Rhizobium sp. SSA_523: one gene and its partner. The protein of the gene in region 1 interacts with the protein of each later gene in a pairwise test. Links are inferred from orthologs where the notes say so. Each region holds a gene or a part of one and is shown in the gene's direction. Other genes may lie near its edges. The genes, in order: hflK and ftsH.

The links.
Region 2: the proteins of hflK (region 1) and ftsH interact in binary tests that used the Escherichia coli proteins (3 or more experiments, as listed by UniProt). The link is inferred for Rhizobium sp. SSA_523 from one-to-one orthologs.

Annotation. Positions count from the first base shown.
Region 1 is NZ_CP129382.1:1,390,742-1,393,896, reverse strand. What follows is about bases 235-3,071. They hold hflK (FtsH protease activity modulator HflK), read left to right. Parts: upstream 235-1,009; coding sequence 1,010-2,134; downstream 2,135-3,071. Other genes in these bases: hflC (protease modulator HflC), read left to right, coding at 2,131-3,071; QTJ18_RS15165 (dihydrofolate reductase), read left to right, coding at 327-863; QTJ18_RS15170 (thymidylate synthase), read left to right, coding at 235-330. Outside these bases: more of QTJ18_RS15170, read left to right, coding at 1-234; more of hflC, read left to right, coding at 3,072-3,155.
Region 2 is NZ_CP129382.1:1,900,207-1,903,431, reverse strand. The notes cover bases 206-3,112. They hold ftsH (ATP-dependent zinc metalloprotease FtsH), read left to right. Parts: upstream 206-643; coding sequence 644-2,581; downstream 2,582-3,112. Other genes in these bases: glmM (phosphoglucosamine mutase), read left to right, coding at 2,842-3,112; tilS (tRNA lysidine(34) synthetase TilS), read left to right, coding at 206-475. Also shown: more of tilS, read left to right, coding at 1-205; more of glmM, read left to right, coding at 3,113-3,225. UniProt on the Escherichia coli protein: Acts as a processive, ATP-dependent zinc metallopeptidase for both cytoplasmic and membrane proteins. Plays a role in the quality control of integral membrane proteins.

The DNA of each region.
Region 1 (3,155 bases):
AATGGCCGGCTGTCCTGCCAGCTGTACCAGCGCTCCGCCGACATCTTCCTCGGTGTCCCATTCAACATCGCCTCCTATGCCCTGCTGACCATGATGGTGGCGCAGGTGACGGGCCTGGAGCCGGGGGATTTCGTCCACACATTCGGGGATGCCCACATCTATTCCAACCATTTCGAGCAGGCCGAACTGCTTCTGACGCGCACGCCGAAACGCCTGCCGGTGATGGAGATCAATCCGCAGGTAAGCAATATTTTCGGCTTCACCTTCGAGGATTTCAATCTCGTCGGCTATGAGGCCGATCCGCACATCAAGGCGCCGGTGGCCGTATGACGGGGCCGGCCATTCCCCTCGTGCTGATCGCCGCGGTGGCGCAAAACAACGTCATCGGCCGCGACGGTGACATGCCGTGGAAGCTGTCGACGGATCTGAAGCGGTTCAAGCAGATGACGCTCGGCAAGCCGGTGATCGTCGGCCGCAAGACGCTGGAAAGCTTCGGTGGCCGCCCGCTGCCGGGGCGGCCGCATGTGGTGGTGACGCGTGATCCCTCGCGCGCGGTGGAGGGCTGCAGCATGGCTGCCTCGCTCGCGCAAGCAATCGAGACGGCGAGGGGGATTGCGGAAACAACCGGTGCGGACGAGATCTGCGTTATCGGCGGCGGCGAGATCTACGCCCAGGCGATGGATCGGGCCGACAGGCTTTACATCACGCATGTGGAGACCGTGATTGCCGATGGCGACACGGTCTTCCCCGCGATCGACCCTGCGATTTTCGAGAAGGTGGAGGAGAGTGCCGTCCCGGCCGGCGAACGCGATACGTTTCCCACCCGTTTCGCCATCTATCGGCGCCGGACTGCGGCAAACTGAAACAATTCGTTACCTAACACCCGCAAGTCACGTCTTCGCGCGTTGAAAGCGAACCGGCGCATACCTATAACGGGGCAATGACCCGATTGCCGCATTTGTGACGCGGCGCGTCGAGGGGTGGGAGTGACTCGAACAAAGAGGTTTTGATGCCCTGGAGCAATCAGAATGGCGGCGGTCCCTGGGGGGGCGGCGGCAATAATCAGGGGCCATGGGGCCAGGGGCCGAACCGCCCGCGTGGTGGCGGTGGCGGAAATGGCGGTGGCAACGGAGGTCCGCCGGATCTGGAGGATATCATCCGCCGCAGCCAGGACAGGCTGCGCGGTGTGGTTCCGGGCGGTTTCAATGGTGGCGTCTTCGCCATCATCCTCGTCGTGATCGCTGCCTTTGTCGTCTTCCAGTCGGTCTATACCGTGCAGCCGGATGAGCGTGGCGTCGAGCTTCGCTTCGGCAAGCCGAAGGACGAAATTTCCGGACCGGGCCTTCATTATCATTTCTGGCCGTTCGAAACCGTCGAGATCGTCAAGGTCACCGAACAGCAGATCAATATCGGCGCGCGTGGCAATGCCAATTCCAGCGAAGGTCTGATGCTGTCCGGCGACCAGAACATCGTCAACGTGCAGTTCTCGCTGCTGTTCACGGTCACCGATCCGCGTTCCTATCTCTTCAATATCGAAAATCCGAACTCGACATTGCAGCAGGTCGCCGAAAGCGCCATGCGCGAAGTCGTCGGTCGCCGCCCGGCGCAGGACGTCTTCCGCGACAACCGCGAGCAGATCTCCACCGAAGTGCGCGATATCATCCAGGGCACCATGGACACCTACGGATCCGGCGTTGCCATCAATGCCGTGCCGATCGAGGATGCGGCGCCGCCGCGCGAAGTGGCCGATGCCTTCGAAGAAGTGCAGCGCGCCGAACAGGATGAGGACCGCTTCGTCGAAGAGGCCAACCAGTATGCCAACCAGAAACTGGGTCAGGCACGCGGCCAGGCGGCCCAGGTGCGCGAAGAGGCGTCTGCTTACAAGGATCGCGTCGTCAACGAGGCGACCGGTGAGGCCCAGCGCTTCCTGTCCATCTACGATGCCTACAGGACAGCACCCGACGTAACCCGCGAGCGCATCTTCCTCGAAACCATGGAGCAGGTTCTGAAGAACTCCAACAAGATCATCCTGGATGACAAGCAGGGTGTCGTTCCGTATCTGCCGCTCAACGAGCTCACCCGCCAGGGCAATCCCCAGGCCGGCGGCGCCGTCAATCAGGGAGGCCGGCCGTGAACGCCAATCGTCTTCCAGCCATCCTGATCGGCCTCGCCGTCATCCTCTTCCTGGTCTATTCCTCGGTCTTCGTTGTGAATGCCAAGCAGCAGGCCATCGTGCTGCGCTTCGGCCAGATCCAGGACGTCAAGACCGAGCCCGGCATCTACTTCAAGCTGCCCTTCGCCTTCATGGATGCCGATCGCGTCCAGTATGTCGAGGACCGGGCACTGCGGCTCGATCTGGACAATATCCGCGTTCAGGTCCGTGGCGGCGCCTTCTACGAGGTCGATGCCTTCGTCGTCTACCGCATTACCGATGCGCGTCGTTTCCGCGAAACCGTTTCCGGCGATCGCGAATCGGCCGAATCGCGCCTGCGCACCCGTCTCGACGCGGCGCTCCGCCGGGTCTACGGTCTGCGAGACTTCAGCGCCGCCCTGTCGGATGAGCGCTCGTCGATGATGCAGGAGGTCCGCAACGATCTGCAGGCCGCTGCCGAATCGCTCGGTCTGAGCGTTCGCGACGTGCGTATCCGCCGGACCGACCTGACGCGGGAAGTCTCGCAGCAGACCTATCAGCGCATGAAGGCCGAACGTCTTGCCGAAGCCGAGCTGATCCGCGCCCGCGGTAACGAGCAGGGCCAGAGGCGTCGCGCCATTGCCGATCGCCAGGTGGTGGAGCTTGTCTCCGAAGCGCAGCGGGATTCGGAAATTCTCCGCGGTGAGGGCGATGCCGAACGCAACCGCATCTTCGGCGAAGCCTTCTCCCGCGATCCGGACTTCTTCGAGTTCTATCGGTCCATGCGCGCCTATGTCGGGGCATTGTCGGATACCGGCACGACCATGGTGCTGAGCCCGGACTCGCAGTTCTTCCGCTTCTTCAACCAAAGCTCTGCAGCGCCAGGCCCGCTTCCGGCCGAGGTTCCGGGTCAGGTTGAAGGTCAGGACGGTGGCGCCGCCGCGCCGGCGCAGGGCACTGCGCCCGTAGCCCCAGGTGCCACTCCGCCTGCGGCACCGGCGGCTCCGGCTGTCCCCGGAACGCC
Region 2 (3,225 bases), 510 kb from region 1 along the record:
CGAGGCGCTCTTTCTGCTGCGCGAGGAGAGGGGCCTTCCGGTGCTGTTCGTGGAGGCTGGCGAAAGCGCGATCTGGGATGGGCGCTTTCGCATAAGGAATGGCAGTGCGGCGCGGCTGCGCGTCGCGCCGCCTCCGCCAGACCTTTTGCCGCAGCGATTGCCGGGCCTTCCGCCTGCGGACGAGGATCTGCCCCGGCGGATTGCGCAGCTCAGCACCCGCAGCTTTCCGCTTTGTGTGCCGGCCGAGGCGGCGGATGCGGCAGAGCCGGCTGTGGCGATGACGGGAGACGGGATCGCCAAGGGCAGGGGCCAAAGCGTTACGATGCCCGCCGGCGTCGAGATCGAGCCGGTTCTCCTGCCCTTCGAGCGGTTTCTGCCCTCCTTCGATCTGGCGCTCGCGCAAAGGCTTCGATGCCAGTTCGGGCTGCAGGAGGATCTGCCGCCTTTGCCATTCCGGGTGACAGGATGCAAATGACGGAGTTTAGAGCAAATTTGCCTTTCCGGCGCCGATTCCCGTCAAGGATCTTTGGTATAAATCATCATGAGCATCAGCCTTGCCTTGGCAAGGCTTCGCCGCAATCCTATGTTAGAGGACAAGTAAGGCGGCTGCCAGTGAGCGTGCCGTCAGTGTCCGGGGAGTTCGATGAACCCAAACTTTCGTAATTTCGCCCTCTGGGCGATAATCGCCCTCTTGCTGATCGCTCTGTTCAGCATGTTCCAGACGGCGCCGTCGCAATCGAGTTCGCGAGAGGTTCCCTACTCGCAATTCCTGCGCGATGTCGATTCCGGCCGCGTGCGTGACGTCATGGTCACCGGCAACCGGGTGACAGGCACCTATAACGACAGCGGGACGGGCTTCCAGACCTATTCTCCCGTGGTCGATGACAGCCTGATCCAGCGTCTGCAGTCGAAGAATGTGACGATCGCGGCCCGGCCTGAAACCGATGGCTCCTCGGGCTTCCTGAGCTATGTCGGCACGCTTTTGCCCATGCTGCTCATCCTCGGCGTCTGGCTGTTCTTCATGCGGCAGATGCAGGGCGGTTCGCGCGGCGCCATGGGGTTCGGCAAGTCGAAGGCGAAGCTTTTGACGGAAGCGCATGGCCGCGTGACCTTCGACGATGTCGCAGGCGTCGACGAGGCCAAGCAGGATCTCGAGGAGATCGTGGAATTCCTGCGTGATCCGCAGAAGTTCCAGCGGCTCGGCGGCCGCATTCCGCGCGGCGTGCTGCTGGTCGGACCGCCCGGCACGGGTAAGACCCTCCTGGCGCGCTCGGTTGCCGGCGAGGCCAATGTGCCCTTCTTCACCATTTCGGGTTCGGATTTCGTCGAAATGTTCGTCGGCGTCGGTGCCTCCCGCGTACGCGACATGTTCGAGCAGGCGAAGAAGAACGCGCCCTGCATCATCTTCATCGATGAAATCGACGCGGTCGGTCGTCATCGCGGCGCCGGTCTCGGCGGCGGCAATGACGAACGCGAGCAGACCCTCAACCAGCTGCTGGTCGAGATGGATGGTTTCGAGGCCAATGAGGGCATTATCCTGATCGCCGCGACCAACCGTCCCGACGTGCTGGATCCGGCCCTTCTGCGTCCCGGCCGTTTCGACCGCCAGGTGGTCGTGCCCAATCCGGACATTGTCGGCCGCGAGCGCATTCTCAAGGTGCATGCCCGCAACGTGCCGCTGGCACCCAATGTCGATCTCAAGGTTCTGGCCCGCGGCACGCCCGGCTTTTCCGGCGCCGATCTGATGAACCTCGTCAACGAGGCCGCCCTGACGGCGGCGCGGCGCAACAAGCGTCTCGTCACCATGCAGGAATTCGAAGACGCCAAGGACAAGATCATGATGGGCGCCGAGCGGCGCTCCTCGGCCATGACCGAGGCGGAGAAGAAGCTGACCGCTTATCATGAAGCCGGTCATGCCATCACCGCGCTCAACGTGCCTGTCGCCGATCCGCTCCACAAGGCAACCATCATCCCGCGCGGTCGCGCGTTGGGCATGGTCATGCAGCTGCCGGAAGGCGACCGCTATTCCATGAGCTACAAGTGGATGGTCTCGCGTCTGGTGATCATGATGGGCGGCCGCGTGGCCGAAGAATTGACCTTCGGCAAGGAGAACATCACCTCCGGCGCCTCTTCCGATATCGAGCAGGCCACCAAGCTTGCCCGCGCCATGGTCACGCAATGGGGCTTTTCCGACGTGCTCGGCCAGGTTGCCTATGGCGAGAACCAGCAGGAAGTCTTCCTGGGTCACTCGGTGTCGCAGTCCAAGAATGTCTCCGAAGCCACGGCCCAGAAGATCGATACGGAAGTGCGCCGTCTGATAGACGAGGCCTATACCGAGGCGCGTCGCATCCTGACCGACAAGCATGACGATTTCGTCACGCTGGCGGAAGGGCTCCTGGAATACGAGACGCTGTCCGGCGAGGAAATCAAGTCGCTGCTGAAGGGCGAAAAGCCCGCACGCGATGCCGGTGACGACAGCCCGACCGCCCGTGGTTCCGCCGTTCCGAAGGCGGGTCCCAAGCGGGACGAGCCCAAGAGCGATGGCGAGCCGGAAGGCGGGCTGGAACCGCAGCCGCATTGATGTGATCGGCCCTCCGGGCAGCGAGCATCTCCACTTCAAGGCCGCCGGGATCTCTCCGGCGGCCTTTTTGTTTCAGAGAACGCTGAAGTATAAGGCTTCGGTAACGGGATATAATCAATTTTGACGCTAATTTATGTGCCAGCCGAGGTCATCTGTGGCATGAGCGGACATGCTCGCCGCAGACGGCAATGCGCCTCGGCGGCCGATGGACAACAAGACGCGTTGAAGAACACGCGCGGATTTCAAGGAGCTCGTCACGCATGGCACGCCGTTACTTTGGCACTGATGGCATTCGCGGACAATCCAATGTCTTCCCCATGACACCGGATCTCGCCATGCGGGTGGGGATTGCGGTGGGAACCATCTTCCGGCGCGGCAATCACCGGCACCGGGTGGTGATCGGCAAGGATACGCGCCTTTCCGGCTATATGCTGGAAAACGCTCTGGTTGCCGGCTTCACGGCCGCCGGCCTCGATGTCTTCCTGCTGGGTCCCATTCCGACGCCTGCCGTTGCCATGCTGACCCGCTCGCTGCGCGCCGATATCGGCGTCATGATTTCGGCCTCGCACAATCCCTTTGCCGATAACGGCATCAAGCTCTTCGGGCCTGACGGCTACAAGCTGTCGGACGAGCTGGAGCTGGAG